3 regions of the Streptomyces sp. NPDC051051 genome follow, and region 1 is predicted to be linked to each of the others. Evidence: riboswitches for the same ligand, from Rfam matches in the RefSeq annotation. Region 1 holds a riboswitch; each other region holds the start of a gene.

What was found. A riboswitch is a leader RNA that binds a small molecule or an ion and turns the genes downstream of it on or off. The one in region 1 is predicted to bind S-adenosylmethionine.
Region 2: linked by a shared signal. The riboswitch ahead of AB0N31_RS00650 (putative leader peptide) and the one ahead of AB0N31_RS33115 (aminotransferase class V-fold PLP-dependent enzyme) in region 1 are both predicted to bind S-adenosylmethionine.
Region 3: linked by a shared signal. The riboswitch ahead of thrC (threonine synthase) and the one ahead of AB0N31_RS33115 (aminotransferase class V-fold PLP-dependent enzyme) in region 1 are both predicted to bind S-adenosylmethionine.

What each region holds. Positions count from the first base shown of each region.
Region 1 is NZ_JBFBCB010000069.1:9,577-17,512, forward strand. It holds gene AB0N31_RS33085 (hypothetical protein) at 1-360, opposite strand, end outside; gene AB0N31_RS33090 (heme-copper oxidase subunit III) at 540-1,160, shown strand; gene AB0N31_RS33095 (c-type cytochrome) at 1,226-2,038, shown strand; gene AB0N31_RS33100 (Rieske 2Fe-2S domain-containing protein) at 2,035-3,093, shown strand; gene AB0N31_RS33105 (cytochrome bc complex cytochrome b subunit) at 3,090-4,712, shown strand; gene trpD (anthranilate phosphoribosyltransferase) at 4,852-5,916, shown strand; SAM riboswitch class IV at 6,017-6,133, shown strand; gene AB0N31_RS33115 (aminotransferase class V-fold PLP-dependent enzyme) at 6,313-7,674, shown strand; gene AB0N31_RS33120 (Lrp/AsnC ligand binding domain-containing protein) at 7,711-7,936, opposite strand, start outside.
Region 2 is NZ_JBFBCB010000001.1:125,748-133,683, reverse strand. It holds gene AB0N31_RS00655 (sulfite exporter TauE/SafE family protein) at 55-840, opposite strand; SAM riboswitch class IV at 1,407-1,516, shown strand; gene AB0N31_RS00650 (putative leader peptide) at 1,544-1,666, shown strand; gene AB0N31_RS00645 (ABC transporter substrate-binding protein) at 1,850-3,472, shown strand; gene AB0N31_RS00640 (ABC transporter permease) at 3,476-4,435, shown strand; gene AB0N31_RS00635 (ABC transporter permease) at 4,432-5,358, shown strand; gene AB0N31_RS00630 (ABC transporter ATP-binding protein) at 5,340-7,064, shown strand; gene AB0N31_RS00625 (DUF1684 domain-containing protein) at 7,061-7,885, shown strand.
Region 3 is NZ_JBFBCB010000043.1:31,534-39,469, forward strand. It holds gene AB0N31_RS27750 (ROK family protein) at 1-463, opposite strand, end outside; gene AB0N31_RS27755 (extracellular solute-binding protein) at 669-1,892, shown strand; gene AB0N31_RS27760 (DUF3263 domain-containing protein) at 1,928-2,182, shown strand; gene otsB (trehalose-phosphatase) at 2,348-3,214, shown strand; gene AB0N31_RS27770 (trehalose-6-phosphate synthase) at 3,321-4,733, opposite strand; gene AB0N31_RS27775 (glucosyl-3-phosphoglycerate synthase) at 4,865-5,809, opposite strand; SAM riboswitch class I at 5,979-6,149, shown strand; gene thrC (threonine synthase) at 6,168-7,451, shown strand; gene AB0N31_RS27785 (MoaD/ThiS family protein) at 7,448-7,723, shown strand.

The sequences.
Region 1 (7,936 bases):
GGCCTCCGCGAACTCCACGGGGTCCACCGGCAGCGTCACGGCCGCTTCGGCCCGGCTCCAGGTCGCCAGCCAGGCGTCCTGCGGCCGCCCGATGAGCAGCAGCACCGGCGGGCAGCGGAACACCTCGTCCTTGATCTGCCGGCACAGCCCCATGCCGCCCATGGGCGCGGCCTCGCCGTCCAGCACGCACACGTCGATCCCGCCCCGGTCCAGCTCCGTCAGCACGGCGGCGGGCGTCGCGCACTCCAGGAACTCGACCAGGGGCGCGTCCGGGGCCGGCCGCCGGCCGGCGGCCAGCAGCACCTGCTCCCTGGTGTTGGCGTCGTCGCTGTAGACCAGCACCGTGGCGGTCGCCTGCATGGTTCCTCCGCGTCATTGGAGTGGAACTTCGGGGTACCGATGGGGCGGATGCTACTCCCCCGGGCACCTCGTCAACACCTGTTGGAACACGCCTGCGATGGGCCATACGGGCAGTACACGAGGTGCGAACACTCCGAACGGCACCCCCCGGAGTGAGGGCGGGATAAGCGACCGACATAATGTCGGTCGTGGCGACAGCAACGACAGTAGACACCGGGCACGCGCACCCGTCGGTCAATCGGCCGAACCTCACCAGCGTCGGAACCATCATCTGGCTGAGTTCCGAGCTGATGTTCTTCGCGGCCCTCTTCGCGATGTACTTCACCCTGCGATCGGTGACGGGTCCCGATCACTGGAAGGAAATGGCGCACGCGCTGAACCTTCCGTTCTCGGCGACGAACACCACGATCCTGGTGCTCTCCTCCCTCACCTGCCAGCTCGGCGTCTTCGCCGCCGAGCGCGGTGACGTGAAGAAGCTCAGAATGTGGTTCATCGTCACCTTCGTGATGGGTGCGATCTTCATCGGCGGTCAGGTGTACGAGTACACCGAGCTGGTCAAGAAGGACGGGCTCTCGCTCTCCTCCGACCCGTACGGCTCGGCGTTCTACCTGACCACCGGGTTCCACGGCCTGCACGTGACGGGTGGCCTCATCGCCTTCCTGTTCGTCCTCGGCCGCACCTACGCGGCGAAGAGGTTCACCCACGAACAGGCGACCGCGGCCATCGTCGTGTCCTACTACTGGCACTTCGTCGATGTCGTCTGGATCGGCCTCTTCGCCACGATCTACCTGATCAAGTAGCCGGGCCCGATCCCGCACCCGTCCCAGAAGCATCGACGCAGAAGATCCTGACACCGGGGTAATCCGTGAAAAAGCTCTCCGTACGACGACGCCATCCGATGGCGGCGCTCGTCGTCCTACTCCTCGCGCTGGCATGCACCGGGGGGCTGTACGCCGCGTTCGCACCCGCGAGCAAGGCGCAGGCAGACGAAACCGCACAGTCCCTCGCCATCGACGAGGGCAAGAAGCTCTACGCCGTCGGCTGCGCCAGCTGCCACGGCACCGGCGGTCAGGGCACCTCCGACGGTCCGAGCCTGGTCGGCGTGGGCGCCGCGGCCGTCGACTTCCAGGTCGCCACCGGCCGGATGCCGGCCGCGACCTCCCAGGGCGCCCAGGTGCCCAAGAAGAAGAACATCTACACGCAGGCCGAGATCGACCAGCTCGCCGCGTACATCGCCTCGCTCGGCGCCGGCCCGGCCGTCCCCACCGAGGCCGAGTACGGCCCCGAGGGCGCGGACATCGCCAAGGGTGGTGAGCTGTTCCGCACCAACTGCGCCCAGTGCCACAACTTCACCGGCAAGGGCGGCGCCCTGACCCGGGGCAAGTACGCGCCTTCGCTGGAGGGCGTGGACCCGAAGCACATCTACGAGGCCATGCAGACCGGCCCGCAGAACATGCCCTCCTTCCCCGACACCACCATGTCGGAGCAGAACAAGAAGGACATCATCGCGTACCTGGACGCGGTCAACAGCTCCGACTCGGAGAGCCCCGGCGGTCTTGAGCTGGGCGGCCTCGGGCCGGTCAGCGAGGGCCTCTTCGGCTGGATCTTCGGTCTCGGCGGGCTGATCGCCGTCGCCGTGTGGGTCGCCGCCCGGACCGCAAAGGCCAAGAAGTCATGAGTAGCCAAGACATCCCAGAAGAGAACCTGCCCGCTGAGCAGGATCACGCCCACGGAGCCGTAGGCGTCGCGGACGAGAAGAACCCGTTCGCCGACCCCGGGCTGCCGCCGCACGAGCACCGCGTGCAGGACATCGACGAGCGGGCCGCCAAGCGGTCCGAGCGTGCGGTCGCCTTCCTGTTCACGCTGTCGATGCTGGCCACCGTCGGCTTCATCGCCTCCTACGTGGCGATCCCGCACGACAAGTCGGTCTTCATCTTCCCGCTCGGCCACATCAGCGCGCTGAACCTCGCGCTCGGCCTGACGCTCGGCGCGGCCCTGTTCTGCATCGGCGCGGGCGCGGTCCACTGGGCCCGCACCCTGATGTCCGACGTGGAGATCGCCGACGAGCGGCACGCGATCGAGGCGGCGCCCGAGGTCAAGGCCAAGGTCATGGCCGACTTCCGGGACGGCGCCCGGGAGTCCGCGCTGGGCCGCCGCAAGCTGATCCGCAACACGATGTTCGGTGCGCTGGCCCTGTTCCCGCTCTCCGGCGTCGTCCTGCTGCGCGACCTCGGTCCGCTGCCCGAGGACAAGCTGCGGCACACGCGGTGGGCCAAGGGCAAGCTGCTCGTCAACATGAACACCAACGAGCCGCTGCGTCCCTCGGACGTCGCCGTCGGTTCCCTCACCTTCGCCAAGCCGGAAGGCCTGGAGGAGGAGGACCACGACTTCCAGACCGAGATCGCCAAGGCCGCCCTGATGATCGTCCGCATCCAGCCGGACAACATCAAGGACAAGCGCGAGCTCGAGTGGTCGCACGAGGGCATCGTGGCGTACTCGAAGATCTGCACCCACGTGGGCTGCCCGATCTCCCTGTACGAGCAGCAGACGCACCACGTGCTGTGCCCCTGCCACCAGTCCACCTTCGACCTGTCCGACGGTGCCCGAGTGATCTTCGGTCCCGCCGGTCACGCCCTGCCGCAGCTGCGCATCGGCGTGAACGACGAGGGCTATCTCGAGGCGCTCGGCGACTTCGAAGAGCCCGTCGGTCCTGCCTTCTGGGAGCGCGGATGAGCAACAAGGACGACCGCCGCAAGGCGCCCGCGGGCGAGCGGGTCGCCGACTGGGCCGACGGCCGCCTGGGGATCTACTCCCTGGCCAAGGCCAACATGCGCAAGATCTTCCCGGACCACTGGTCCTTCATGCTCGGTGAGATCTGCCTCTACAGCTTCATCATCATCATCCTCACGGGTGTGTACCTGACGCTGTTCTTCCACCCGTCGATGAACGAGGTGGAGTACCACGGCAGCTACGTCCCGCTGCAGGGCCAGCTGATGTCCGAGGCCTTCAACTCGACCATGCACATCTCCTTCGATGTGCGCGGTGGTCTGCTCATCCGGCAGATCCACCACTGGGCCGCGGTCATCTTCCTCGCCGGCATGTTCGTGCACATGATGCGCGTCTTCTTCACGGGCGCCTTCCGCAAGCCGCGCGAGATCAACTGGCTGTTCGGCTTCCTGCTGTTCGTCCTGGGCATGTTCACCGGTTTCACCGGCTACTCGCTCCCGGACGACCTGCTCTCCGGCACCGGTGTCCGCTTCACGCAGGGCGCGATCCTGTCCGTGCCGATCGTCGGCACGTACATCTCGATGTTCCTGTTCGGCGGGGAGTTCCCGGGCGGCGACTTCGTCGCGCGGTTCTACTCGATCCACATCCTGCTGCTGCCGGGCATCATGCTCGGGCTCGTGGTCGGCCACCTGATCCTGGTCTTCTACCACAAGCACACCCAGTTCGCGGGTCCCGGACGCACCAACAAGAACGTCGTCGGCATGCCGCTGCTGCCGGTCTACATGGCCAAGGCCGGAGGCTTCTTCTTCCTGGTCTTCGGCGCCATCGCGGCCATCGCCGGCATCGCGTCCATCAACCCGATCTGGGTGCTGGGCCCCTACCGTCCGGACCAGGTGTCCACCGGCGCCCAGCCCGACTGGTACATGGGCTTCGCCGAGGGCCTGATCCGCGCGATGCCGGGCTGGGAGATCAACTTCTGGGGCCACACGCTGGTCATGGGCGTGTTCGTCCCGCTGGTGCTGTTCGGTCTGTTCCTCGGTGTGATCGCCATGTACCCGTTCATCGAGTCCTGGGTCACCGGCGACAAGCGCGAGCACCACATCCTGGACCGCCCGCGCAACGCCCCGACCCGTACGGCCTTCGGTGTCGCCTGGGTCACCGGCTACCTGATCATGCTGGTCGGTGGTGGCAACGACATCTTCGCCACCCACTTCCACCTGTCGATCAACGCGGTCACCTGGTTCGTCCGGATCGGCTTCTTCGCCGGACCGGTCGTCGCCTTCGTGATCACCAAGCGGATCTGCCTCGGCCTCCAGCGCCGCGACAAGGACAAGGTGCTGCACGGTCGCGAGACCGGCACCATCAAGCGCCTGCCGCACGGTGAGTTCATCGAGGTGCACGAGCCGCTCAGCCAGGAGGCGCTCTACACGCTCACCGCGCACGAGCAGTACAAGCCCGCCGAGATCGGCCCGACGGTCGACGAGAACGGCGTCGAGCGCAAGGTGAACCGTGCCGAGAAGGTGCGCGTCAAGCTGAGCAACGCGTACTACGGCGAGGAGAGCCAGATCGCCAAGCCGACCGTCGAGGAGTACAAGGAGATCACGAGCGGCCACGGCCACCACTGATCACTGCGTCGCCACGCACCCCAGAAGGGCCCCGTCCGGTGTACGGACGGGGCCCTTCGCCCTGTCCGCGGCTGGATAGGGTGGAACCGTCGAGACGCGCGTCCCGTGGAGCGGGACCACACTGACCCAGGAGCGGCTTATGAGCGCTGTGACCCCCGCCGGAGGCGACACCGCGGCGGACCGTTCCTGGCCCGAGGTGCTGAACGCCCTGCTGTCCGGCCGCGACCTGAGCGCCGACGCCACGGCGTGGGCGATGGACCGGATCATGCGCGGCGAGGCCACCGACGCGCAGATCGCCGGCTTCGTGGTGGCGCTGCGCGCCAAGGGCGAGACCGTCGAGGAGATCAACGGACTCGTCCGCGCGATGTACGAGCACGCGAACGTGATCGAGGTGCCCGGCCCGGCGGTCGACATCGTCGGCACGGGCGGCGACGGCGCGAAGACGGTCAACATCTCCACGATGTCCTCGATCGTCGTCGCCGGCACCGGCGTCAAGGTCGTCAAGCACGGCAACCGGGCCGCGTCCTCCGCCTCCGGCGCCTCGGACGTCCTGGAGAAGCTCGGCGTCCGCCTCGACCTGACCCCGCGGCGGGTGGCCGAGGTCGCCGAGGAGGCGGGCATCACCTTCTGCTTCGCCGTCAAGTTCCACCCGGCGCTGCGTCACGCGGGTGCCGCGCGCGGCCAGCTGGGCATCCGCACGGTGTTCAACGTCCTCGGCCCGCTGACCAACCCGGCCAGGGTCCGGGCCCAGGCGGTCGGCGTGGCGGACCCGCGCATGGCGCCGATCGTCGCCGGTGTCTTCGCCGAACGCGGCCACTCCTCGCTGGTGTTCCGCGGCGACGACGGCCTCGACGAGCTGACGACGACCTCCACCTCCCGGGTCTGGGTCGTGCGGGAGGGCAAGGTGACCGAGGAGTCCTTCGACCCGCGCGACGTCGGCCTCGACCTCGTTCCCGTCGAGGCCCTGCGGGGTGCCGACGCCTCCTACAACGCCGAGGTGGCGCGCAGGCTGCTGGACGGCGGGACGGGCCCGGTCCGCGACGCCGTCCTGCTGAACTCGGCGGCCGCCCTGGTCGCCCTGGAGCCGACCGGGGCGCCGCTCGCCGAGCAGCTCCGCGCCGGTATGGCCAGGGCCGCGGAGTCCCTCGACTCGGGGGCGGCGAAGCGGACGCTGGAGCGCTGGGCGGCGGCCACCCACGCCTGAGCCGGGACGGCGGCCGACGAGGCGCGGTCCGGACTCCTGGTGTCTCGGGAAATGGACCGCGCCTTGCGCGCCGGTGATCGTATGGCAGGATGTCGTAACAGGTCATGAGTGACAGTCATGAGGCCCCGGCCGACTGTCCGGCAACCCTCCGTCCGTGGCGGGGTGCCCCGGGTGAAGACCAGGCTGTGGACAGAAAGGTTCACGGCAAGCGCGGACCCCTCGCACGCTTCTGATCGAGCGGGGGCAGGGGTCCTGGTCGTCGAGGAGCCCTCCGTGAGCAAGCGAATGCGATAGGGCCGCAGAGCCCCGCCTCCGCATCCCTCCTTCACCTTTTCCCGCGCTCGAGCCGCAGTCGCTCGCGTGGTGAATCCCTCTGTCTCTCACGGGAGTTCCGTCATGTCCGTCTCCACCGCTGCCGCCGCCCCGACCGTTTGCGCCCCCCTGCCGGTTCTGGGGCGGGATGTCACCGTCCCGCTCGTCACCGGCGGCGAGGTCGGCTACGCGGCCCTGGACTACGCCGCCAGCGCACCCGCCCTCCAGCGCGTCTGGGACGACGTGGCCGCCTACGCCCCCTACTACGGCAGCGTCCACCGCGGCGCCGGATACCTCTCCCAGCTCTCCACCGACCTCTTCGAGAACGCCCGCCGGACGGTCGCCGGGTTCCTCGACTGCCGGCCCGACGACCAGCTCGTCTTCACGCGTTCCACCACCGATTCCCTCAACCTCCTCGCCGCCGCGCTTCCCGCCGACTGCCAGGTCTTCGTCTTCGAGACCGAGCACCACGCCGCGCTGCTGCCCTGGAAGGACGCCCGGGTCACCTGCCTCGACGCCCCGCGCACCCCGCGGCAGGCCGTGGCCGCCCTGGAGCGGGCCCTCGCCGGCCGCGACCGGTCCGGCCCCGCCCTGGTCTGCGTCACCGGCGCCTCCAACGTCACCGGCGAGCTGTGGCCGGTACGCGAACTGGCCGCCGCGGCCCACGCCCACGGTGCCCGGATCGTCCTGGACGCCGCCCAGCTCGCCCCCCACCACCCGGTGTCCGTCCGCGACCTCGACGTCGACTGGGTCGCCTTCTCCGGCCACAAGCTGTACGCCCCCTTCGGCTCCGGCGTGCTGGCCGGCCGTGCCGACTGGCTGCGGGCGGCCGAGCCGTACCTGGCCGGTGGCGGCGCCAGCCGCAGGGTGACCCGGCGTGCGGACGGGGGAGTGGACGCGGAGTGGCACGAGAGCGCCGCCCGGCACGAGGCCGGCTCCCCGAACGTCATCGGGGCCTACGCCATCGCCTCCGCCTGCAAGGCCCTCACCGAAGCGGGCTTCGACACCCTGGTGGCCCGCGAGCAGCACCTCGTGGAGAAGGTCCGCACGGGCCTCGCGGAGGTCCCCCAGGTGCGGATCCTGTCCCTCTTCGGCGACGACGCGCCGCGGGTCGGCGTGATCTCCTTCGTCGTGGACGGCTGGAACAGCTCCCACTTCGCCGCCGCACTCTCCGCCGAGTACGGCATCGGCGTCCGCGACGGCCTCTTCTGCGCCCACCCCCTGGTGCGCACCCTCCTCGGCGGCGACCCCCACAGCCAGGGCGAGTGCGGCGCCCCCGAGGCGGCCCCCGGTGAGAAGTCCCTCAACGCGATCCGCGTGAGCTTCGGCGCGGGCACCCCCGACGAGCACGTCGACCGCTTCGTGGCGGCGGTGCGGGAACTGGTGACCGAGGGCGCGAAGTGGCGCTACCGCACGGAGGCCGGCCGCTGCGTCCCGGCGGTGTAGGCGGGTCCTCCCCACCGCGGGCGGTGCGCCCGACGGTCAGGAGTCCAGCCCGATGGCGAACGCGGCTTCGAGGTCGTGCTGCGAGTAGGTGCGGAACGCCACGTGCGTGTCCGTCGCCTCCACGCCCGGAATCCTGCTGATCCGCCCCGGGATCACCTCGGCGAGGTCCTCGTGCTGCCGCACCCGCACCATGGCGATCAGGTCGTAGGTGCCGGTCACGGAGAACACCTCGCTCACGGACTCCAGCGAAGCGATCGACTCC
Region 2 (7,936 bases), on a different contig from region 1:
TCAGTGGCTGTCCCCCCTGCGGCCTTCGGCGGGGGACCCCGCCCGTCGCGGGGGTCAGCTGAGCGTGTCGATCGCGTAGAGGGCGCCGAGGGCGGTGGCGAGGGTGCCCAGCAGCAGACGGAGGAGTGTTTCGGGCAGACGGGGCTGGAGGCGGGCACCCAGGTAGCTGCCGATGAGGCCGCCGAGGCCGCAGGCCAGGCCGAGGGACCAGTCGGGGGCGATGCTGCCGGTTCGGGCCAGGGACAGCAACGCGTAGGTGGAGGCTCCGACGACGGACGTGGCGAAGGTGGAGGCGAGCGCGGCGGGGGCGACCTTGGCGACAGGGACCCCGCGGCCGGCCAGGACGGGGCCGAGGATTGAGCCACCGCCGATGCCGTAGATCCCGCCCACGACCCCGACGGCGAGCGCGAGGCCGGTGACCGTCCGGGGCGCGGGCTCGGGGCGCGGGCTCTCCAAGCGCGCGGGGCGGAGTGTCCCGGTGATCAGCCAGATGCCGAGCGGCAGCATCAGGGCGGCGATCAGGAGCCGGAAGACGTGTGGGCCCGGCAGGGCGAAGACGCGGATGACCGCGCCGAGAACCACGCCGGGGAGCGTGCCCGTCACCAGCCGGCGGACGAGCGGGCCTCGCAGGGCACCGGCACGCCGGTAGCGCAGGAGGGCACCTGGCCCTGCTACGACGTTGTAGAGAAGGTTCGTGGGGGTGACGGCCGGGTCGGGGACAGCGAACACGCTCAGTTGCACCGGCAGCAGGAAGACGGCCCCGGACACCCCGACCGGGGCGGTCACCACGGCGATCAGCAGCCCGACCACGACGCCGACCGCTCCCAGTCCCCACTCCACCCGGTTCCCCCTGCGCGTACGCCAGCCGATGCGGACCCCGACTCGTGCCCCGCGGAGAGCGTAGAGCGCCTCGCCGACGTGACGGCGATGAGGCCGATGTCGGTCGTGGCCGGGCGGCGGCCGCCGCCGTGGACGGGGTCACCGGTGTCGGCGACCGGGCCCGACCGCGGTACGGGCATCGAGCTCCCTTCCCTTGCCGCAGCCGAGTTCGTGCCGGTACCCGCCGGGCAGGCCGGACTCGTCGAGTCCCGCCGCATCGCGGAAGCACGAGCCGGAAGGGACCGCGGTCACCGGTGGTGCGACGAACAGCACGTCGGCCGGTCAGTACGCCTCACGCCGCAAGCAGGTCTGGCAGTTGTCCCGTCGCGCGATCACAGGAACACCGTCGGGGCCCTGCCGAACACGCACGCCGGGCACACCCCGCCGCACCGGTCGCATGCGATGCGGCGGTCACCTTCGACGATCTCGATCACGCGGCCCGGCCTCCTGCGATCACCGACCGACGCGGCTCGGACTGCGGCCGGCTCCATTGACGGATCACGGCGGCGATCGGTAAAGTTTCAAGTGGCATTGAGTGTCAGCGTGAAGCCCTGGCTTGCTGACCGGCAACCCTCCGACGCGGTGGGGTGCTCCAGGTGAAAGCCCGGCCGGGTCGCCCACCCGGCAAGCGCGTGGCCCCGTGGCAGGGCCTGGACCTGGAGGAATGAGCGTGCGGCACAGCAGCGTCTCGAGTCCCTCCAGCACGGCCGTGGCGGCTCTCTCCCGATTCTCCCGCCGACGCCACATCGACCTGCAGCGCATCACCACTTGCCTGTGTCGTGGCTGACCGAGTCCCGTCGGCTGTCCGAGGACGTTCACCGCTGGCTCTGACGCCCGCAGCAACCTCCTGATCTTTTCCCGCCCTACGCCCTTTGACCGTGTCGCTCTTCCCCGGGGGCGACACCGTCCATGCCTCTCCATGTCCGCACGGAAACGTGCGTGACGGCTTTCGAGTAGGAGAAATCATTCCGTGATATCGCATCCAAATTCCCGCACTGCCCGACGGGCGGCACTGACCGCACTCCTGACAACCAGTGTGCTGCTGACCGCATGCTCGTCCGGCAGCGGCAGCGGTTCGAGCAACGACAGCGGCCAGGCCAGGTCCGGCGGCACACTGACCTTCGCGGTGGGTTCCGACGCCGGCTGCGTGGATCCGCAGCAGGTCGCCAGCAACGACACCGTCTACTCGCTGCGCCAGGTGGTCGACTCCCTGACCGACCAGGACCCCAGGACCGGCAAGATCGTGCCGTGGCTGGCGAAGAGCTGGGACATCAGCCCGGACGCGACGACCTTCACCTTCCACCTCAGATCCGGTGTCACCTTCAGCGACGGGACGCCGCTGACCGCGCAGGTGGTCAAGGACAACTTCGACGCGGTACCGAAGCTGGGCGCCCTGGGGGGCCTGGCCCAGGGGTACCTGAGCGGCGTGGAAAGCACCTCCGTGGTCGACCCGCTCACTGTGCGGGTGAAGTTCAAGCAGCCCAACGCCCAGTTCCTGCAGGCCACTTCCACGTTCTCACTGGGCATCGAGTCGTCGGCGAGCGTGAAGAGGTCCCCGCAGCAGAAGTGCAGCCGGGGAATCGCCGGCAGCGGCCCGTTCACGCTGAAGCAGTACGTGCAGAACCAGTCGATCACCTTGGCCAAGCGCGCCGATTACGACTGGGGTTCCTCGCTGTGGACCAAGAAGGGCGCGGCGTACCTCGACAAGCTGGTGTTCAAGGTGGTGCCCGAGGCAGGGGTGCGCACCGGCAGCCTCCAGTCCGGTCAGGTGGACGCGATCAGCAGCGTGGGCAAGGCCGACGAGGCGGCGCTCAAGGGCGCTCACGTGGACCTGCTGCGGCGGGCCAACCCGGGCAACGTGTTCCACCTGGGGCTGAACAACTCCCGGCCACTGCTGAAGGACGTGAAGGTGCGTCAGGCGATCCTGTTCGCCATCGACCGGCAGCAGATCGTCGACGTCGTGTTCCCGACCGGTACGCAGCCGGCCACCAGCATACTGGCGCACACCACACCGGACTACGCCGACCTCGGCCCGGAGCTGGTCCACGACGCGGCGAAGGCGAAGTCCCTGCTGGACTCGGCCGGCTGGAAGACGGGCAGTGACGGCATCCGGACGAAGAACGGCGGCAGACTGAGGCTGTCCGTCACGTGGTTCGCCAACGCGGCCACGAACCAGCCCGCACTGGAGCTGATCCAGCAGCAGCTCAAGGCCGTGGGCATCGACGTGGTACTCGAGGAACGGCAGATCACCCAGTTCGCCCCGACGCTGCAGTCCGGTGGCTTCGACGCCGTGTGGGGCAACCTGACCCGGGCCGACCCGGACATCCTGCGCAGTCAGTACTCCACCCGGCTGGCCAACTTCTACCGCCTGCCGGCGAGCCCGCTGGACTCGCTGCTGACCCAACAGGCGGCCACCACCGATGCGGCCAAGCGCAAGCAACTGGTCGGCCAGGCACAGCGGTTGATCGTGCAGAACGCGTACGTGGTGCCGGTGGTGGAGCTGCAGATCCAGCTCGGGGTGGCGAAGAAGGTGCACAGCCTCGGCCTCGAGGCCTCCAGCCGGATCCAACTGCACGACACCTGGATCGGCTAGCACATGCTCCGCTACGTGATCAAACGCGTCGCGCAGGCGCTCGGAGTGCTGTGGGCGGCCTACACGGTCTCGTTCCTGGTGCTGGACTTCCTGCCCGGTGATCCGGTGTCGGCGATGGCCGGTGCCGGAGCGGACTCGGCGCAGATCGATCCGGCGCAGCTCGCCAGGCTTCGACACGAGTACGGCTTCGACAAGCCGGTACTGGCGCAGTACGCCGACCACCTCGGCAACGCGGTGCGCGGGGACTTCGGCGACTCGGTCTCCACCGGCCGTCCGGTGACCTCGACCCTGGGCGACGCACTGCCGCAGACCCTGGCGTTGACCGGTACGGCGCTGTTGCTCGCGGTGGTCCTCGGCGGCGGTCTCGCGGTGCTGGCGACCTACACCTCGCAGCGGTGGCTGCGGCAACTGCTGCTGTCGTTGCCGCCGCTCGGCGTGTCGGTGCCGACCTTCTGGGTGGGGCTGCTGTTCGTCGAGCTGTTCTCCTTCCGGCTGCGGTGGTTCCCGGCGTTCGGCAACGACGGTCTGCGGGGCCTGGTGCTGCCGGCGCTGACACTGGCGATCCCGACCGGTGCGCAGGTCGCACAGGTGCTGGCCAAGAGCCTGCTCACGGCCCTGGACCAGGCCTATGTGGAGACCGCCCGGGCCAAGGGCGCGGGCAGGTGGCGGATCCACCTGCGGCACGCTCTGCGCAACGCGTCGTTGCCGGCGCTGACGGTCGTCGGGCTGCTGGCCGGGCAGCTGATCGCCGGTTCGGTGGTCGTCGAGACCGTGTTCTCCCGCGACGGCCTGGGCCGGGTCACGGCGGCCGCGGTCACGGCCCAGGACATCCCGCTGGTCCAGGGAGTCGTGGTGTTCGGGGCACTGATCTTCGTGCTGGCCAACCTGGCCGTCGATCTCGTCTATCCGCTCCTCGACCCGCGGATCGTGGTGGCCTCCGGAAGGAAGGGGAGTTTCGCATGACCCAGCCCCTTGTCGACGACGTCACCACCGGCGCCGCGCCCGGCTCGGCGCCACCGGTCGTACCCGGCATCGGCCCGCGTCCCGGGCGAGGTCCCGACCTGCGGCGCGTCCTGCGGTTCTTCCTGCGCCGCCCCGGTCTGGTGGCATCGGTCCTCGTCGTGGTCCTCGTGGTGCTGGCGGCCTTTCGGCCGGGGATGTTCACCTCGCGGGACCCGCTGGACGGGGTGCCGTCGCAGAACTTCCGAAGCCCCGGCGGCGCGCACTGGTTCGGCACCGACGAGCTGGGACGCGACCTTTTCTCCCGGGTGGTGCACGGCGCGCAGCTGTCGCTGAGGGCCACGCTGATCGCGGTGGCGGTCGCCTTCGTGGTCGGCGGTCTGCTCGGCCTGGTCGCCGGATTCGTGGGCCGCTGGGTCGACGACGTGCTGATGCGCTTCGTCGACGTACTGCTGTCGATCCCGGCGCTGTTCCTGTCCCTCGCACTGGTCACGGCACTGGGCTACGGAACGGTGAAGGTCGCGGTCGCGGTCGGGGCGGCCGGCGTGGCCGGCTTCGCCCGGGTGACGCGCGCGGAGGTACTGCGGGTGCGGCAGGCGGTCTTCGTCGAGGCGTCGCGATCGTCCGGGTCCCGCTGGTACTCGGTGCTGGGCCGGCACGTGCTGCCCAACGCGGCGGGCCCGGTGATCGTCCTGGCCACACTCGACTTCGGCGCCTCGGTCCTGGCCGTGTCGTCGCTGAGCTTCCTCGGTTACGGGGCGCCACCCCCCGCACCGGAGTGGGGCACGTTGATCTCCGACGGGCGCAACCACCTGGCGAACGCATGGTGGCTCACCGCACTGCCCGGCCTGGCGATCGCCGCGACCGTGCTGGCCACCAACCGCATCGCGCGGGCGCTGGACGGCGAATGGTCCCGACAGCGATGACCGGCCCCACGACGAACGCCCCAGGAACGGGTGGGAACTTGACGAACACACCGGAACCACTGCTGGAGGTGAGGGGCCTGTCGGTGTCGTACCGCACCCGCGGCGGCACGGTGCAGGCCGTGCGCGGCGTCGACCTCGACGTACGGCCCGGCCAGATGACCGCGGTGGTCGGCGAGTCCGGATCCGGCAAGAGCACGACCGCCCATGCGATCATCCGCCTCCTGGCGGCGAACGGCGGCATCGACGCCGGTACGGTCCGCTTCGGCCGGCACGATCTCACCTCGCTGTCCGAACGCGATCTGCGCACCGTACGCGGTGCACAGATCGGCCTGGTGCCCCAGGACCCCACGGTGTCGCTCAACCCGGTCAAACGCATCGGTGAGCAGGTCTCGGAGGTGCTGCGCATCCACGGGCTGGCGACCCGCCGCTCCGCCCCGTCGGAGGCGATCGCGATCCTGGACCGGGCCGGGCTGCCCGACGCGGCCACCCGCGCCCGGCAGTATCCGCACGAGCTGTCCGGCGGGATGCGGCAGCGTGCCCTGATCGCGACGGCCATCGCCGGCCGGCCGAGGCTGATCATCGCCGACGAGCCGACCAGCGCACTGGACGTCACCGTGCAACGGGTCATCCTCGACCACCTGCAACATCTCACCGAGGAGTCCGGCACCGCCGTTCTGCTGGTGACCCACGACCTCGGCGTCGCCGCCGACCGGGCACAGCGGATCGTGGTCATGTCCGGGGGCCGGGTCGTCGAGGCCGGTCCGACCCGTGACGTCCTCGACAACCCGCGGCACGAGTACACCCGGCGGCTGCTGGTCGGCGCGCCGAGCCTGGCCACGGCCCGCCCCCGGGCCACGGTCACGACACCGCCCGCCGCCGAGGCGGCGCCGCTGGTCGAGGTCCACGGCGTGGTCAAGGAGTTCCGCCTCCCCCGCTCCAAGGGATCGGCGCGCAGTGTGCGCGCGGTGGACGACGTCAGCTTCACCCTCCACCGGGGCCGCACGCTGGCCCTGGTCGGCGAGTCCGGATCCGGGAAGTCCACCACCGCCCGGCTGGTGCTCCGTCTGACCGACCCGACCGCCGGGCGCGTCGTGTTCGACGGCACCGACGTCACGACCGCGCGCGGGTCACGGGTGAGGCAGTTGCGCCGCCGGGCCCAGCTCGTCTACCAGAACCCGTACGCCTCGCTGGACCCGAGGTTCTCCATCGGCGAGGTGATCACCGAGCCGTTGCGTGCCTTCAAGGTCGGCGACCGCGCCTCCCGGCTCGCCCGAGCCCGGGACCTGCTGGAGCGGGTGGCGCTGCCGGCGTCGACGCTGGAGCGCCGCCCGGCGGAGCTGTCCGGTGGCCAGCGGCAGCGCGTGGCGATCGCCCGCGCGCTGGCGCTCTCCCCCGACCTGGTGGTCTGCGACGAGCCGGTGTCCGCGCTCGACGTGTCCGTCCAGGCCCAGGTCCTCGACCTGCTCGCCGAACTGCAGGCCGACACCGGGGTGGCGTACCTGTTCATCTCGCACGACCTCGCCGTCGTACGCCAGATCGCGCACGAGGTCGCCGTCATGCGGGCCGGCCGCATCGTCGAGAGGGGTACCGCCGAAGACCTGTTCGCCCGCCCCCGCCACGCATACACCCGCGAGCTGCTCGCGGCGATCCCCGGCGGCCGTTACGCCACAGCCGCATCCGACCCGTTGGAGAAGAAACACACATGACTCTTCAGGACACCACCGCAGAGCTGTCCGCCTTCACCCGCGACTGGCAGGAGTGGCACTCCGGGCGGGAGGCACGACTCGCCGACCCCCACGGGTTCCTCGCGGTCACCGGCCTGCACTGGCTCGGCGACGAGCCGCAGCGCTTCCCGGACGCTCCGGGCGCCTGGTCCACCGGCACCGACGGGGTCGTCGTGGTTCTCGACGACGGTGAGGAACTGGTCGTGGGCGGAACCCCCGTCCGCGGTGAGCACCGCTTCGGGGTACTCCCGGAGCGCGGCGGAGTCGACGCGGTCTGGGGCGACGCCGTGATCGAGGTGGCCAAGCGCGGCGGACACGACATCGTCCGTCCCCGGCACCCTGACGCCCCCCTGCGTTCCGCCTTCACCGGCACGCCCGCCTACACCCCGCATCCCCGCTGGGCGGTGACCGGCCGCTACACCGCCTTCGACGAGCCGCGGCCGACGACCGTGGGCGCGGCGGTCGAAGGCCTTGAACACGTGTACGACGCGCCGGGCCGGGTGGAGTTCGTGCTGGAGGGACGCCCCCTGGCACTGACCGCGTTCCCCGGACACGGCCCGGGGAGCCTGCTGGTGCTGTTCACCGACGCGACCTCCGGGGTCACCACCTACGCGGCCAACCGGGCCCTCGCCCTCGACCCGCCCGCCGCCGACGGCACGGTCGTCCTGGACTTCAACCGGGCGACGAACCTGCCGTGCGCCTACACCGACCTGGCCACCTGCCCGCTGCCGCCGGCCGAGAACCGGCTGCCCGTGGCGATCGAGGCCGGGGAGAAGATCCCCCGCGAGCGGGGTGGGTCCTGAGCATCCGGCACCACCGGGACGACCACGACCAGTCGGACTCCGCCCCCGCCC
Region 3 (7,936 bases), on a different contig from region 1:
CCTCCACCCGGCCGGCCACGCCGATGGCGCCCGCGATGCCCGTGCCGAGGGCCACGAAGAGGTAGCGGTCGGCGCCCCGGCCCGCGCCGATCCGCCCCTCCGCGAGTCCGCCGGTGCGGACGTCGTGGCCGAGGGCCACCGGGATGCCGCCGAGCCGGCCGGTGAGGAGCCGGCGCAGGCCGACGTCGCGCCAGCCGAGGTTGGCGGCGTAGACGGCGACGCCGTTCGCCTCGTCGACGATGCCGGGGACCGCGACTCCGGCCGCGGCCGCGCCCTCGCCGAGGTGCTCGGCGCCGTACGCGTGCAGTTCGGCGGCGAAGTCGAGGATGCCGGCGACGACCTCGTCGGGACCGCGCTCGCGGCCCGTGGCCCGGCGGGCCCGGTGCAGCAGCGCGCCGTCCGCCCCGACGAGGGCGGCTTTCATCCCGGTGCCGCCCACATCGAGGGCGATGACATGTCTCACGGGGACAGTGTGGCCCGAGGACCCGCAAGAGGTCTAGTCCACTTGCGTGGTGTAGACCTTAATCCGTATATCGGTTTCATTGGTCGGAGCAATCATGTGTGGATGGTGTGTGCACACGGGGCCCGGCCGTCCAGGGGAGCGGGAGAGCACAGTGCAGCGGCGGGCAGCGAAGTCGGGAACGATCGCGGTGGCAGCCGCCCTGGGCATGACGGCGGTCCTCGCCGGCTGCGGGGTCACCGGCGGCTCCGGTGGCGTCACCCTGACGCTCGTCGCCGCCGACTACGGCGACAGCGACGCCAACAGCTCCAGGAAGTACTGGGACGCGCTGGTCGAGGCCTACGAGAAGGACCACCCCGACGTCACCGTCGAGGTCACCGTCCACTCCTGGAACGACGTCGACCGCGAGGTCAAGGAGCTGGTCGACGCCGGCAAGGCCCCCGACATGGCCCAGATCGGCGCCTACGCCGACTACGCAGCCGAGGACCTCCTCTACCCGGCCGGCGACGTCCTCTCCATCCCCGTCCAGGCCGACTTCGTGCCCCAGCTCGCCGACGCGGGCGAGGTGCACGGCGTGCAGTACGGCATGCCGTTCGCCTCCTCGACGCGGCTGCTGTTCTACAACAAGACCCTCTTCGCCGAGGCAGGCATCACCGCGCCGACCACCTGGGCCGAGCTGGCGAAGGACGCGGAGGCGCTGAAGGCGGACGGCGTGAAGTACCCGTACGCCCTGCCCCTCGGTCCCGAAGAGGCACAGGCCGAGACCATGCAGTGGCTGCTCAGCGGCGGGGGCGGCTACACCGGGACCGCCACCGGTTACAGCCTCGACTCCACCGAGAACGTCCACACCTTCACCTGGCTGAAGAACGAACTGGTCGGCAAGGACCTCACCGGGCCGGTCGCACCGGGCAAGCTCAACCGGGCCGACGCGTTCGCCGCGTTCGCGGCCGGCCAGGTCGGCATGCTCAACGGGCACCCCTCGCTGATGAAGACGGCCGCGAAGAAGGGCGTGAAGTTCGGCATGGTCCCGATGCCCGGCCTCGACGGGCCGACCAAGGTCTCCATGGGCGTCGCCGACTGGATGACCGCCTTCAAGCAGAACGGCCACGCCGAGCAGATCAAGGACTTCCTGAACTTCGTCTACAGCGAGGAGAACGTCCTCGACTTCTCCCACGAGTACGACCTGCTGCCCGTCACCAACTCCGCCTCCCAGACCATGACGGCCGCCCCCGAGGACGCCGACCTCAAGCCCTTCCTCGACCAGCTGCCGGTGTCCGAGCTGTACCCGGTGGGGCGCACCTCCTGGGCGGCGGTCAGCGCGGACGTGAAGAGGCGGATCGGTCAGGCCGTGCAGCCCGGTGGCAGCCCGGCCGGAGTCCTCGGCCAGCTCCAGACGACGGCCACCACCGCGGAGAGCGGCACCGGCGGCTGAGCCGCGTCCCGTGCGGTTGGGCTACCGTGCGGGGCATGGAGCGGGCAGCGGACGAGGACGGGCACGAGGGGCTCGGGGCGCGGGAGCGGGACATCCTCGCCCTGGAGCGGCGCGGGTTCCCGGGGCCCGGCGCGAAGGAACGGGCGATCCGTGAGGAGCTGGACCTGTCGCCCGTGCGGTACTACCAGCTGCTCAACGCGCTGCTGGACGACGCACGGGCGCTGGCGCACGATCCGGTGACGGTGAACCGGCTCCGCCGGGTGCGGGAGGCCCGCCGGGCGGAGCGGTGAGCGTGCGTGGACGGGGAGCCCGCGCGGGCGGGCAGGGGGGCGCCGTCCCCGGGGCTGTTGCCCCCGGACGCGCTGGGCCGCCGTGCCCGGCACCGGGAAGTGCGGACCCGTCCGGCCGTGGACCCGTCCCCCTCGCCGTCGATCCCGTCCGGTTATCGTCACCGTATGGGCACCCACGAGACGCACTCCACGGACTCCCACTCCTCCCTCCCCACCCCCACCACCCCCCACGGCCGCGAGGCGCTCGCCGCGATCCTGGCCGCGCCGCGCACCGTGCTCGTCGCGCTCGACTTCGACGGGACGCTCGCGCCGATCGTCGAGAACCCGGAGGACGCGCGGCCGCATCCGGACGCGCTCCCCGCGCTCGCGGAGCTGGCGCCGAAGGTGGCCTCGGTCGCCGTGGTCACCGGACGGCCCGCCGCCGTGGCGGTGAGCAACGGCGGGTTCGCCGGGGTGCCGGGGCTGGAGCGCCTGACCGTGCTCGGGCACTACGGGGCCGAGCGGTGGGACGCCCGCACCGGGACCGTCTCCGCGCCCGCGCCGCATCCCGGTGTCGCGGCCGTGCGGGCCGAGCTGCCCGCCGTGCTGGAGGCGGCCGGGGCGTGGCCGGGGACCTGGGTCGAGGAGAAGGGGCGGGCCGTCGCCGTGCACACGCGGCGGGCGGAGGACCCGCAGGCCGCGTTCGAGGCGCTGCGCCGCCCGCTCGCCGGCCTCGCGGCCCGGCACGGACTCGTCGTCGAACCGGGCCGGATGGTGCTGGAGCTGCGACCGCCGGGCGTGGACAAGGGCGTGGCGCTGACGGAGTACGTCCGCGAGATCGGCGCCGGGGCGGTTCTCTACGCCGGCGACGACCTCGGGGACCTGCCCGCCTTCGCCGCCGTCGAGAAGCTCCGCTCCGACGGCGTCCCCGGTCTGCTCGTGGCCAGCGGCAGCTCCGAGGTGACCGAACTGTCGGAGCGGGCGGACCTGGTCGTCGAGGGCCCCGCCGGGGTGGTGGGGCTGCTGCGGGCGCTCTCGGACGAGCTGCGGTGAGGGGCCGGGTGCGCGGGCCCGCCAGGGGGCGGGCCGGGGGAGTAGGACCGCTGCGGGTGCCCCCGGCGGGCGGACCGGGGGCGGGACCGTTGCGGGTGCTCTCCGGTCAGTCGCGGCGGAGGGCCTGGAGGGCCTGCAACTGCTCCAGGAACCACAGGGCCGGAGGGAGCGCGGTCGCGGCCGCCGTCAGCCTCTTGCTGCGCTCCGCCCGCTCCGCCGGCGCCATGCTCAGCGCCTCGTGCAGGGCGCCGGCGGTCTCCAGGACGTCGTAGGGGTTCACCACGATCGCGTCCTCGCCCAGCTCCCAGTACGCCCCGGCCTCACGGGACAGCACCAGGGCGCAGCCCTCGTCGGAGACGATCGGGACCTCCTTGGCGACCAGGTTCATGCCGTCGCGGATGGGGTTGACCAGGGCCACGTCGGCGAGGCGGTACGCGGCCAGGGAGCGGGCGAAGTCGTCCTTCACGTGCAGCACGACCGGGGTCCAGCCGGGTGTGCCGTACCGCTCGTTGATCTCCTCCGCCAGCCGCTGCACCGCGGCCGTGTAGTCGCGGTAGACGGCGAGGTCCTGGCGGGAGGGGTAGGCGAACGCCACGTGGACGACGCGCTCGCGCCACTCGGGGTGGTCGTCGAGGAGCTGCCGGTAGGCCAACAGGCCGCGCACGATGTTCTTCGACAGCTCGGTGCGGTCGACGCGCACGATGGCCTTGCGGCCCTCGCCGATCTCCTCGCGCAGGGCGACGATGCGCTCCTCGACGTCGCTCTCGTGGGAGCGGGCGCGCAGGAAGTCGGCGTCGGCCCCGAGGCCGTGCACCCCGATCTCGGTGCCGCCGGGGCCGTCCACGAACTCCGCGCAGCACGCGGTGAAGGCGTCCGCCCAGCGCCTGGTCAGGAAGCCCAGGCGGTCCGCGCCGAGCATGCCGCGCAGCAGCTGCGCGCGGATGTCGGAGGGGAGCAGCGCGAAGTAGTCCACCGGCGCCCACGGCGTGTGCGAGAAGTGGCCGATGCGCAGGTCGGGCCGCAGCTCGCGGAGCATGCCCGGGACCAGACAGAGGTGGTAGTCCTGCACCAGGACCGCCGCGCCCTGGCCGGCCTCCTCAGCGAGCGCCTCCGCGAACGCGCGGTTGTACGTCTCGTACGACGCCCACTGGCGCCGGAACTCCGCGTCGAAGACGGGCTCCAGCGGGGTCTGGTACAGCAGGTGGTGGATGAACCAGAGCACGGAGTTGGCGATGCCGTTGTACGCGTCGGCGTGCACGTCGGCCGGGATGTCGAGCATCCGGACGCCGTCCTCGCCGACCCCGCGCCGCACCGCCTCGCGGTCGTCGTCGGAGAGCACCGAGCACACCCACAGGGCGCCCGCGTCCGGCCCGATCGCCGACAGGCCCGAGACCAGTCCGCCGCCGCCCCTTCTGGCGTGCAGCGAACCGTCCTCGCGCACCTGGTAGGAGACCGGGCCGCGGTTGGACGCGACCAGCACCTGAGCACCCTCAGCAACAGCAGCACGCGTGGAAGCCATACGCCACAACCTAGCCCGGTCCGTAAACGCTCAAACGTACGGATGCGGTCCGTGGCCGGGTCATGTCCGGCCGTGTACGGCCGCCGGACCGGGTGGTGCGGTCGTGTCCGGCCGGCCGCACCCACGGCCCGTCAGGCGACCTTGCGTTCCGCGTACTCGGCGATCTCCGCCATCGGCGGCCGTTCCTCGGTGTCCACGGAGTAGGTGCGCGGCTCGAAGCCGTCCGCGCTCCGCTCGAACTGGGTGAGGGCGGGGCGGATCAGGTGCCCGCGGGCCAGCCGGAGCTGCGCGGTGCGGTAGATCGCCGCCGCCATCCTGCCGAGTGCCTGCCCGTCCTGGTGGCGGTGCTTGCGGACGCCGACGTCGACCTGGGCGAGGGCGTCCAGGCCGACCAGGTGCAGGGCGTCGACGAGCATGCCCAGCTCCACGCCGTAGCCGACGGGGAACGGGAGCTGTTCCAGCAGGCTGCGGCGGGCCGCGTACTCGCCGCCGAGCGGCTGCACGAAGCCGGCCAGCTGCGGCCAGTGCATGTTGAGCAGGGGGCGGGCCATGAGTTCGGTGACCCGGCCGCCCTGGCCCGCAGCGCCGCCCAGCGGGCGGTCGTACATCGCCTTGACCAGGTCCACGCCGGGCTCGGTGAGCAGCGGGCCCACGATCCCCGAGACGAAGTCGGAGGAGAACTCCTTGAGGTCGGCGTCGACGAAACAGACGATGTCCCCGGTCGTCACGAGCAGCGACCGCCACAGCACCTCGCCCTTGCCCGGCACGGCCGGTATCCGGGGCAGGATCTCGTCCCGGTGGACGACGCGCGCCCCGGCCGCCGCGGCGACCTGCGACGTGCGGTCGGTGGAGCCCGAGTCGACGACGACGATCTCGTCGACGAGGGGCACCTGCCGCATCAGGTCGTGGCGGATGACCGCGACGATGTCACCGACCGTCTCCTCCTCGTTCAGGGCGGGCAGCACCACGGACACCGACTGGCCCGAGGCGCGCTTCGCGGCCAGGACGCGGTGCAGCGGGCGGTCGGTCACGGACCAGGAGCGGGTGGCCAGCCAGGCTTCAGCTTCTTTCAGCACGGTCTGCGGCTCCTCACTGTCGTGATCACACGCGGTGCACGCGGGGTGACCGTGTGATCCATCTCGCGGTTCGGACGTCTGTCTCAACTGTCCTGGCCTTCGGTTACAGTCTTGAACAACGCGGATGACCATCGCATGTCCGAGGTGGCCGCTGTTCACAACTTCATACCGCTCATCCAGAGGGGCAGAGGGATACGGCCCGATGAAGCCCCGGCAACCCTCCAGCCGCGCGCGCCGCCAGGCGTGACCGCCCACGCGTCACGTCGATGTGGCGAGGCTCCCGGCTAGGGAAGGTGCCAAATCCGTCTCACGGCGAGATGCGTCGTGAGGAAGATGAGGAGAAAGGGCCTCGCCTCACATGGCTGCGCAGACAGTTGCAAGCACCACGAACTCCGTCGATCTCGGTCCCGCCACGGCGCTCTCCTGCCGCGAGTGCGGACACCGCGTGCCCCTCGGCCCGGTCTTCGCCTGCGAGGAGTGTTTCGGCCCGCTCGAGATCGCGTACGACTTCTCGTCCTACGAGACCGAGGAGCTCCGCAAGCGCATCGAGGCGGGCCCCGCGAACATCTGGCGCTACGCGCCGCTGCTGCCCGTCCCGGCCGACGTGGCGGAGAAGCCGAACATCAACCCCGGCTGGACCAAGCTCGTCCAGGCCGACAACCTGGCCCGCGAGCTGGGCGTCGACGCCGGCAAGCTGTTCGTCAAGGACGACTCCGGCAACCCGACGCACTCCTTCAAGGACCGCGTCGTCGCCCAGGCCATCGAGGCCGCCCGCGCCTTCGGCTTCACCACCCTCTCCTGCTCCTCCACGGGCAACCTGGCCGGTGCCGTCGGCGCCGCCGCCGCCCGCGCCGGTTTCCGCTCCTGCGTGTTCATCCCGCACGACCTGGAGCAGGGCAAGGTCGTCATGGCCGCGATCTACGGCGGCGAACTCGTCGGCATCGAGGGCAACTACGACGACGTGAACCGCTTCTGCTCCGAGCTGATCGGCGACCCGGCCGGCGAGGGCTGGGGCTTCGTCAACGTCAACCTGCGGCCGTACTACGCCGAGGGCTCCAAGACGCTGGCGTACGAGATCTGCGAGCAGCTCGGCTGGCGGCTCCCCGACCAGCTCGTCGTGCCGATCGCCTCCGGCTCGCAGCTCACGAAGATCGACAAGGGGCTGCAGGAACTGATCAAGCTCGGCCTCGTCGAGGACGGGCCGTACAAGATCTTCGGTGCGCAGGCCGAGGGCTGCTCGCCGGTGTCCGTCGCCTACAAGGCGGGGCATGACGTGGTCCGGCCGCAGAAGCCGGACACCATCGCCAAGTCCCTCGCCATCGGCAACCCGGCGGACGGGCCCTACGTCCTGGACATCGCGCGCCGTACCGGTGGCGCGGTGGAGGACGTGAACGACGAGCAGGTGGTCGACGCGATCAAGCTGCTGGCGCAGACCGAGGGCATCTTCGCGGAGACCGCCGGCGGCGTGACGGTCGGTGTGACCAGGAAGCTGATCGAGAACGGTCTCCTGGACCCGACGAAGACCACCGTCGTCCTCAACACGGGCGACGGCCTCAAGACCCTCGACGCGGTGGCCGGCACCGGTCTGACCGCCACCATCCGCCCCAACCTGGACTCCTTCCGAGAGGCTGGCCTCGCATGAGCGTGACCGTCCGCATCCCGACCATCCTGCGCACCTACACCGGTGGCAAGGCCGAGGTCCCGGCCGAGGGCGCGACCCTCGGCGAGGTCATCACCGACCTGGAGAAGAACCACACCGGCATCGCCGCCCGCGTCCTGGACGACCAGGGCAAGCTGCGCCGGTTCGTCAACGTGTACGTCAACGACGACGACGTGCGCTTCGAGCAGGGGCTGGAGACGGCGACCCCGGACGGCGCCGGCGTCTCCATCATCCCGGCCGTGGCCGGCGGCTGACCGGTGTTCCGTACCCGTCGGTAGTACCTGCCGGTAGTAACCGTCGGTAACAGGGATTACCGAGAGTTCATCGAATTGCCCCCTCCGCGAGAGAAGCGGAGGGGGCAATTCAGTGTGGTTGAGCGCGGTAGAGTTGGGGAACGCGTCGCCCGTCGCCTGCCGGCCGCAGAGGAGTTCCGTCGGGGCAGGCGATGAGAAACAGCCAAAGTGCGC